One region of the Sinorhizobium chiapasense genome, then DNA from elsewhere that is predicted to be linked to it. Evidence: predicted binding sites of a transcription regulator. Region 1 holds the regulator's gene; each other region holds the start of a gene.

What was found. Region 1 encodes PhoB, which activates phosphate uptake and scavenging genes when phosphate is short. Its sites were predicted from a motif close to TGTCATNNANCTGTCAT; they were not measured.
Region 2: RB548_RS17500 (alkaline phosphatase D family protein) is a predicted target of PhoB. The motif match lies at 1,678-1,694, and genes of this name have one in related genera.
Region 3: RB548_RS17910 (DUF2794 domain-containing protein) is a predicted target of PhoB. The motif match lies at 1,850-1,866, and genes of this name have one in related genera.

The regions. Positions count from the first base shown of each region.
Region 1 is NZ_CP133148.1:156,960-160,199, reverse strand. It holds gene RB548_RS00745 (aspartate aminotransferase family protein) at 1-278, opposite strand, end outside; gene RB548_RS00740 (GcrA family cell cycle regulator) at 695-1,213, shown strand; gene phoB (phosphate regulon transcriptional regulator PhoB) at 1,294-1,977, opposite strand; gene phoU (phosphate signaling complex protein PhoU) at 2,212-2,925, opposite strand; gene pstB (phosphate ABC transporter ATP-binding protein PstB) at 3,072-3,240, opposite strand, start outside.
Region 2 is NZ_CP133148.1:3,659,867-3,663,106, reverse strand. It holds gene RB548_RS17510 (amidase) at 1-969, opposite strand, end outside; gene RB548_RS17505 (KTSC domain-containing protein) at 1,197-1,418, shown strand; gene RB548_RS17500 (alkaline phosphatase D family protein) at 1,858-3,240, shown strand, end outside.
Region 3 is NZ_CP133148.1:3,735,105-3,738,344, reverse strand. It holds gene RB548_RS17920 (Bax inhibitor-1/YccA family protein) at 1-417, shown strand, start outside; gene RB548_RS17915 (GNAT family N-acetyltransferase) at 716-1,276, shown strand; gene RB548_RS17910 (DUF2794 domain-containing protein) at 1,428-1,835, opposite strand; gene RB548_RS17905 (DUF1223 domain-containing protein) at 2,145-2,918, opposite strand; gene acnA (aconitate hydratase AcnA) at 3,093-3,240, opposite strand, start outside.

The DNA of each region.
Region 1 (3,240 bases):
AACACGCGGTCCGCGAAGGTCACCGCCGTCAGCCGGCGCGCCAGACTTTCCTGGCCCGGAATCTCATAGAGGTTGGAAAGATGCCAGACCTTGTCCGCCTGCGCCTTCAGCGCCTCGACGAGGTGCGGATGGGCATGGCCGAGCGAGTTCACGGCAACGCCGGCGGCAAAATCGAGATAGCGCGAGCCGTCCTCGGCAATAAGCCAGACGCCCTCGCCTCGCTCGAAACGCAACGGCGCACGCATGTAGGTGTCGTAGAGCGGCGTTGTTGCGGCCATGGCGAACTTCTCCTTCCGTCCTGTTGGCATCAATATCGGGCGATCGTGTCCGATAAAAATCAAAAATGCCGCCTTTCGGCGGCGCAGGCACTATTCCTATTTCGCACCGCAATGTCAACAAAACCAAGGCTTGCAGCGAGCTTGAACGCGCGGATTCCGATGTGCGAAAAAACCTCCAGCGGGGGCTTGCAAAAATGCAACGGCCAGCCAGCAAGTTGGGGAAAACTCCGAAATCGATTCGGCGCGATTCCCGCGACTCTTGCCACGGAGTCACCCTGCCAGTAGGTTAATATTCAATTACTAGACGCATGCGGCGGACCTAGTCACCAAAAGAGTTATCGCGTTGCAGCTCCGGAGTTTTTCCGGAGCGTGGTGATGGATTCTGCCATCCAACGCCGAGAACGGAGAGTGCAGAAATGAACTGGACTGACGAGCGGGTGGAGAAACTGAAGAAGCTGTGGTCCGAGGGCTTGAGCGCCAGCCAGATTGCGGCACAACTGGGCGGCGTAAGCCGCAACGCCGTGATCGGCAAGGTTCACCGGTTGAGCTTGCCGGGCCGAGCCAAGGCCGGCGGCGCGACCACTGCCGCACGCCCGAAGCGCACCACGTCGGCCCCCCGGGCGCCGAACTATGCCGCGCGCGTCGCCACCCGCACCGTCACCCGCACCGCTGGCGCCACTGTCCTCAAGGAAGAGATCGAAGTCGATCTCGTCGCCGATCAGGACCTCGAACTCGCACCGAACGTCGTCGTCCCGATGTCGCGACGCCTCGGCCTGACGGAACTCACGGAGCGCACCTGCAAGTGGCCGATCGGCGACCCCCTGAAGGAGGAGTTCCATTTCTGCGGCAACGACTCACCGGAATCGTCGCCCTATTGCAGCTATCACACGCGGCTCGCCTATCAGCCTTCCGGCGAACGCCGGCGCATGCGCTGACCGGCCTCGCGCGAACGCAATTGAAAAAGGGGCGGTGACGCCCCTTTTTTTGATGTCCATCGAAGGATGGCCGCCGGCCTTCAGCTTTCAAGCGAATAGCCGGCGCCGCGCACGGTGCGAATGACATCGGGCATGTTCGAGAAATTCAGCGCCTTGCGCAGACGGCCGACATGCACATCCACGGTGCGCTCGTCGACATAGATGTCATGTCCCCAGACGCCGTCGAGCAGCTGCGAACGCGAGAAGACGCGCCCTGGCGAGGACATCAGGAACTCCAGGAGCCGGAACTCCGTCGGTCCGAGCCGGACTTCGCGGCTGCGTCTGTGGACGCGGTGCGTCTCGCGATCGAGCTCGATGTCGCCGCAACGCAACACCGTCGAAAGCACCTCGGGCTTGGCACGCCTGAGCATCGCCTTCACCCTCGCCATCAGTTCCGGTGTCGAAAACGGCTTGACGACATAGTCGTCCGCGCCGGTAGCGAGACCACGAACCCGCTCGCTTTCCTCGCCACGCGCGGTCAGCATGATGATCGGCAGGCGCTCCGTTTCCGGCCGCTGCCGCAGTCGGCGGCAAAGTTCGATGCCGGAGACGCCGGGCAGCATCCAGTCGAGGATCAGGAGATCGGGCAGCCGCTCCTGAAGGCGGATTTCAGCTTCATCTCCGCGCAAGATCGTATCGACGTCGAAACCTTCGGCCTCGAGATTGTAGCGCAGGAGGACGCTCAGCGCCTCCTCGTCCTCGACAACAGCTATCTTCGGCAACATTCGGTCATGCTCCTTCCCACGCGCGGGTGCCATCATGCCACCGCGACACTCTGTGGGCCGCGAAAGATCGCGACCGGACAAGATTAACGCATGCAAACCAAGGCATGCGGCTATCGGGCTCTCGGGCGCCCTAGAGCGCCGTGCGTTCAAAATGAACGCACAAAGGACGCTCTAGCACTTTGATTCTAGAGCATCTTATCCGCTTCCAGTGATTCCACTTGAAAGCGGGATGCTCTAGTCCGTTACTGAGCCCAGCGTCGACGTATTATCGTCCTTCGGCCGCTCACCCTGCGGCTGGGCGCCCGTCGCCATGTAATAGATCGTTTCGGCAATGTTGGTCGCGTGGTCGCCGATACGCTCGATGTTCTTGGCGCAGAAGAGCAGATGCGTGCACGGGGTGATGTTGCGCGGATCTTCCATCATATAGGTCAGCAGTTCGCGGAAAAGCGACGTATAGATCGCGTCGATCTCTTCATCGCGCTCGCGGATGCGGTTCGCCTTTTCCGGCGAGCGAGAGGCGTAGACGTCGAGCACCTCCTTGAGCTGGACCAGGGCCAGCTCCGCCAGATGCTCCAGGCCACGCGCGAGCTTGCGCGGGATGCCGGATCCGGCGACCGCGATCACGCGCTTGGCGGTGTTCTTGCCGAGGTCGCCAACGCGCTCCAGGTCCGCCGCAATTCGAATGGACCCCATGATCTCGCGCAGGTCGGATGCGACCGGCTGGCGCTTGGCGATGGTTACGATCGCCTTCTCACCGATTTGTCGCTCGGCGTCGTCGAGGATCGCGTCGTCGGAAATCACCTTCTGCGCCAGCGCCAGGTCGGAATTCACCAGCGCCCGGACGGAATCCGCCACCATCTGTTCGGCCTGCCCACCCATTTCCGAGACGCGGCGCGTCAGATATTTAAGCTCGTCGTCAAATGCCGACATGATGTGTGTGGATGACATGTTTCGTTCCTTGAATTCGTAACCCGGTTGACTGGAACGCCATGCGCTCAATGAACCCACAAAGGACGCTCCAGCGCTTAGATTCTAGAGCATCTTATCCGCTTTCAGCGATTCCACTTGAAAGCGGGATGCTCTAGTCGCCTGGCTTAACCGAACCGACCCATGATGTAGTCCTGCGTGCGCTGGTCATCGGGATTGGTGAACATCTTGTCCGTATCGTTCTCCTCGACGAGATTGCCGAGATGGAACATGGCGGTGCGCTGCGAAACGCGCGCGGCCTGCTGCATCGAATGGGTCACGATAACGATCGTGAAG
Region 2 (3,240 bases), 840 kb from region 1:
CACGGCCAAGCGCCGGCGCAGCGTCGATGTTACGCGCGTATCGACGGTTGCGTCTTCGTTCTCAAGCCAGTTGCGGTGGATTCGGCTGCCTTCAATCGCGGCGATCGAGCCGATCGACGTTGCCTCGGCGAAGCGGGCGAGGAGATCGTCGATGCTGCATTCGGCGAGTTTCGCGCCGGCGCGGGAGAGCGCTTGCAGGCTCGCCTCGAAGGCCCGAGCGATCTCCGGCGCGAGGTCGTCGAGGAGAAAGCCTTTCGGAATGCCGAACTTCAAGCCGTCGAGCGCCACCGGCGTGAGCGCTCTTGGCACATCGCCAGCCATGATGGCGTCGGCCAGCGCGCAGTTGGCGACGGTGCGCGCGAGCGGGCCGATCGAATCGAGGCTTGGAGAGAGCGGGAAGGCGCCGTCGAGGGGCACGCGCCGGGCGGTCGGCTTGAAGCCGACGAGGCCGTTTAGCGCCGCAGGAATGCGCACCGAGCCGCCGGTGTCGGAGCCGATGGCAATTTCGCTTGTGCCCTCCGCCACCGAGACGGCCGCACCGGACGATGAGCCGCCGGGAACGAGCCTCACGTCGATCGCATTGCCGGGCACCGGATAGTGCGGGTTGAGGCCGACAGCGGTGAAGGCAAATTCGGTCATGTGCGTCTTGCCGATGATGACGGCGCCGGCGGCCCGCAACCGCTGGACGATCGCTGCATCCGCCGTGGCCGGTTCTGCCATCCGGCGTATGATCGAGCCGGCCAGAGTCGGCTCGCCGACGACGTCGAAGAGGTCCTTGATCGAGACGATCCGACCGTCGAGCGGGCTGAGCCTCTTTCCATCGTTCAGCCTTCGGTCGGCGGCGTCCGCTTCGGCGCGGGCGGTGTCGGAATAGAGCTTCACAAAGACGCGTTCCTCGTGCCGGCGCCCATCGAGGCGAGCGAGAGTGGCTTCGAGCCGGTCGCGAGAGGGGGTGTTCGATTGGGTCAAGGCGAAGACCTCGTGAATGGGATGACCGCGATTCGCATGATTTTGTAGATCGGAAGCCGATTTATGGGTGAAATCATGCAGCAATTCAAAGTGCCGCCCGTCCTGCCTCATTTGCGCGCGGCCGCCTCGGACGCCGGCACCGCCGGCCCGCCGTCGTTTATAAATCCGGGCTATTGATATATAATGTCAGGCGTCAGCGACTTCTGGGAACCACCGGGACGACGCCAATGCCAATGCTGCAATCGTCCGCGATCCTGGACTCTTCCGCGATCCAACGCGTCAATTACGACGCGCGCCATCGGACGCTCAGCGTTTGGTTCGTCGGCAATCGCAGGCCTTATCATTACCTCGATGTCCCGGAGAGCGTTTACGAGGACTTCGTGCACGCAGACTCCGCCGGTGCCTACTTCAACCACCACGTCCGCGATCATTACGATTTCAGGCACTGAAGGGGCGCGGAACGCGCGCACGCCCCCTTTTTGCCCCGAATCCGGCCTGCCGGCCACCTTCGCATGCGGGGCGAAGGCTCCTGCCGCGGCCGCCCCGCTACTGCGTTCCTCAAATCGTCCCCGATTTGAGGAAAAAGACATGCAGCAATGCAAAGTGCTGCAGCCTCCTTTGCGTGTCCGATAAGACGCGCGGCGCTGTAGCGGGGCGAGGGGCTGCGGCGAGGGGGAATCGCGGCCGCGGCTCGCCTTGCGACCGCTTCTTCACAGAACTGTCGCCAAACCGTTCAAATAGTTTCATCCCGCTGTAAAGCCGCTGACATGCGGCTCGCCAAAGGTCCGCTCGCGAAATCGATGATTCGCGAACTTTTTTGCGCATGTCGTCCGCCAAAGCCGCTGCACACTTTTGGGCGACATGCGCTGGCGGTACCGGAGGCAGAATTTGGCTGACATTCGAAGCACGCTGACCAGGCGCTCTTTCCTCTTCTCCACCGGCGCCGCCGGTCTCGTCGCTTCCTCCGGTCTCGCGACACCCTTCTACGCCCGCGGTTACGGGCGCCCGGATTTCCTGCACGGCCTGCAGTCCGGCGACGTCGACACGCAGTCGGGAATGATCTGGACGCGGGTCGATCGGCCGGCGCGGGTGGCAGTCGAATATTCGACCACCGAAAGCTTCTCGAACGCCCTCCGGCTTCCCGACATCGATGCGACGCCGCAGACCGACTGCGCGATCAAGTGCCGGCTCGACAACCTGCTGCCGGACCAGGATATCTTCTACCGTTTCACCGCAACTGATCTTTATGACGGCAATCGCGTCTCCGCGCCGATCGTCGGGCGTTTTCGCACGGCACCCTTGCGCCGGCGGTCGGTGCGCTTCGTCTGGTCCGGTGACACTGCCGGCCAGGGTTGGGGCATCGACGAGGTCGGGATGAAGACCTATTCGACCATGCAGCTTCACGAGCCGGATTTTTTCATCCATTCCGGCGACACGATCTATGCCGACAATCCCATACCGGAGGAGATCAAGCTTCGGGACGGGGGGATGTGGAAGAACCGGATCGTGACGCCCGAGAAGCGCGACGTCGCCCGCACGCTGGAAGAATATCGCGGCCAGTGGAAATACAATCTGCTCGACGAGCACGTGCGCGGACTGAATGCCGTCTGCCCCACCTTCTATCAATGGGACGACCACGAGGTCTTGAACAACTGGTCAGCCTCGACCGATCTTCGCGATGATCCACGCTATCCGGAAAAGGACGTGGCCGTATACGCGTCGCGCGCCGCTCGTGCGTTCCACGAGATGACGCCGATCCGCACCCTGCCGACGCAGCCCGGACGCATCTTCCGCAAGGTTGCTTACGGCCCGTTGCTCGACGTCTTCTTCGTCGATCTGCGCTCCTATCGTGGCCCCAACCAGGGGGAGGGGGACGCCGGCCTCTTCGGCTGGCGGCAGGCGGATTGGCTGAAACGGGAGTTGGCCGCCTCACGTGCCACCTGGAAGGTGATCGCCTGCGACATGCCGATCGGCCTTGTCGTCTGGGATGATTATTCTCAGAGGCGCGGGTCGGATGCGATCGCCAACGGCGACAATGGTGCGCCGACCGGAAGGGAGATGGAATTTGCCGACCTGCTGCGGTTCATCCGCGACAACGCAGTCGAGAACATCGTCTGGCTGACCGCGGACGTCCATTATGCGGCCGCGCATCACTACGATCCGTCACGCGCCGCCTTCAAGGAATTCCTGCCCTTCTGGGAGTTCGTTTCCGGTCCGCTGCATTCCGGCACCTACGGTCCGAAGGAACTCGACATGACCTTCGGCCCCGAG
Region 3 (3,240 bases), 760 kb from region 1:
ATGGGGCTCTCGCTGTCCTCGATCTTCCTGGTCTTCACCGGCCAGAGCATCGTGCAGACGTTCTTCGTCACGGCCGCCTCCTTCGGCGCCCTGTCGCTTTACGGCTACACGACGAAGAAGGACCTGTCGGGCTTCGGCACGTTCCTGATCATGGGCCTCTTCGGCCTGATCATCGCGTCGATCGTCAACATCTTCCTGGCGTCTTCCGCGTTCGCCTTCGCGATTTCGGTGATCGGCGTGCTCGTCTTCGCCGGCCTGACCGCCTACGACACGCAGAAGATCAAGGAAATGTACTTTGAGGCCGATGACGTCGCGGTTGCTGGCCGCAAGGCCATCATGGGCGCCCTGACGCTCTATCTCGACTTCATCAACCTGTTCATGTTCCTGCTGCAGTTCCTGGGCAACAGGAACGAGTAGTCGAGGCGCATTCACAAAAAAGGCGGCTTCGGCCGCCTTTTTTGTTGCCCTACAGCGCCGTGCGTCTTTTCAGACGCACAAAGGAAGCTGTAGTACTTTGAATTGCTGCATGTTTTTGTCATTAAATCGGTTACGGTTTGTGGAAACATGCAGTAGCGCCGCGGGTCCTTTCAGATGCGCAGCGATCGCCGTAACACCTGAACTGCCTCCGATTCAAAGAACCGCACAGTAGGACGGCCTTGATCGCCTCGTCCGATCCATGCGATCTGATCGGGATAAGCCAACATCACGAAGTCCCATGTCTGTCACTCTCCGCGACGCCGTCGCTGCCGATCTTCCCGCAATTACCGAAATCTACCGCGAGTCCGTCTTGAACGGCGTGGCGACCTACGAGGTAACGCCGCCTTCCGAGGCGGAGATGGCGCTCCGCTTTTCGACGATAACCGGCAGCGGCTATCCCTACATCGTGGCACAGGAGGACTACGGCAGAGCGATCGTCGGCTACGCCTATGCTTCCGCATTCCGCACGCGGACGGCCTATCGGTTCCTGGTCGAGGATTCCATCTATCTGGCGCCGGAAGCCCGGGGCAAAGGCGTCGGCAGGGCCTTGCTCGCGGAGCTGGTCAAGCGATGCACCGCGCTTGGCTTCCGCCAGATGGTGGCGGTGATCGGCGGCGCGCACCCGTCATCGATCGCATTGCATCGCGCGCTCGGCTTCGAGCATCAGGGGTTCATGAAGGCGACCGGGTTCAAGCACGGCCGCTGGCTCGACACGGCGATCATGCAGCTCGCGCTCGGAGACGGAGCAGCCTCGGACCCGGACGAGGGCGTCTATCCGGATACGCTCCACCGGAACTGACGAGTCCGGGGTTGAATTGGCCCCTCACCCTAACCCTCTCCCCACAGGTGGGAGAGGGACTGGCATTGGCGCAGCCCGCGAGTCCCTTCGCCCGCCTGCGCGGGAAGGTGCCGGCAGGCGGATGAGGGGCAAATCCAAAGGAGATGTCGAGTCAGGTCTCGACGAGCTTCAGGACCTTGTCGAACACCTTGAGCACCAGGGCAAGTTCATGGCCGCGCTTCAATATCGTGCCATGGGCGTTGAGCACGCAGTAGGCGCCCTGCTTTGCCGCAAGCTTCGGGTTTTTCTCGATCCGATAGAGCGGCGTTTCCCCCGATCGCTTGAACACGGAGAAAACAGCTCGATCCTTCGTGTGGTCGATCGCATAGTCGCGCCATTCGCCCTCGCCGACCATGCGGCCATAGACCCGCAAAATCTGGTCCAGCTCGCGGCGATGAAATGTAACGGGAGGGGGATTCCTGGCGTTCTTGTATTCGTGAAAATCGACCACTTGTGATGTGGTCTGGCCCTGGCGACGCGTTTCGCCTTCCGGTAAATCCGGTTGATCGGTCATCAGCATTTTGGCCTTCTGATGTGACAGGACCACGACAGTGTGCCTGACACGAACGGAAAAGCAAGCCGGAAGCCGGTGAACAATGCCGGCAATTCTTGTCCTTGCCGCAATTCAGTCAAATCGGCGCCCCAATTCACGGCAAAACTTCGACCGCTGCCGGACAGAGTCGTTGCCACCGTATGTCCGGACAGGTCGTCATGCTGCGGGAGATATTACGAACGCAGACATGACCGGTTCGGTCCGGTAACTTCGAACCCTCAGCCCCAGCCCCTCGATGCTGCCGGGCCGAACCACCCTCCGTCTCAATCATCGGGTTCAGAGCTTGCCCTGCGGGCCGGCAAGAACCGCTGCCGCTCCGATAATGGCTCCCGGCGTTTCCGCATCCTTCATCGATTGCAGCAGGACGGCGCAGCCGCTGTTGCCATTTCCCTCGATCAGGACGGAGGCGGGCAACGTGAACTCGGCCGGCTTGCCATCCCACATGCCGATCGTCTGTATGTCGCGTACGGCATGCCAATAGGCGATCTGTTTGCCGCTGTTTTCGCCTTTCTCGACATCGACCACCTTGGCCCGCTCGAAATAGACGACGACGACATTTGCCTTGCCTTCGCCGGCCCCGACCTTGATCGAGATTCCATCGTCGCCAATCGCCGCCTGGACCGGCACGGCCAGTCCCCGGCCCTCCGCGTTCATCGCGTCGAGCCGGCTCCTGATCGCCTGCAGATTGGCGCCGTTGAGATGGTCGCGCCCGTTGAGGACCGCCTGCGGCGTATAGACGCCGTTGCGGCCGAGCATGCGGGCATAGGCATATTGCCGTTCGGTATTTTCCTTGGAAGCGAGCGTGTCTGCCCAGCCGAGATAATTCCAGTAGTCGACGTGATAGGCGAGCGCGACGACGTCGCCCTCATCGACGAGCTTCTTGAGCGCCGCATCCGCCGGCGGACAGGAGGAGCAGCCCTGGCTGGTGAAGAGTTCAACGACGCCCTTGATTGTTTTCCCGTCGTCCGCCGCAACCGCTCCGCAGCCTGCTCCCAGAATCCCTAACGTCAGGGCGAGACGCCGGATGGTTGTTCTAAAGGCGAATGTCATGACGTCACTTTGTTATGGGCAGGCTCGAATGCTGGAATTCATACATACGACGGCCGTTCTTCAACGGAAAGTCACGTTGGAGTGAGCATTTCGCCGCTTACCGGTACGGGGACGTGAAAAAGCCGGGGCACCATTCGATGCCCCGGCTCTCAAGCCTTAAGACGGTCAGCAGACTCAGGCTGCGAGGTCGCGCAGAACCGTCTGCAGGATGCCGCCGTTGTTGACGTAGGTGACTTCGTCAAGCGTGTCGATGCGGCAGATCAGCGGAACTTCCTTGACCGAGCCGTCGCCATAGGTGATCCGGGCCACGCGCCTTTCGCGC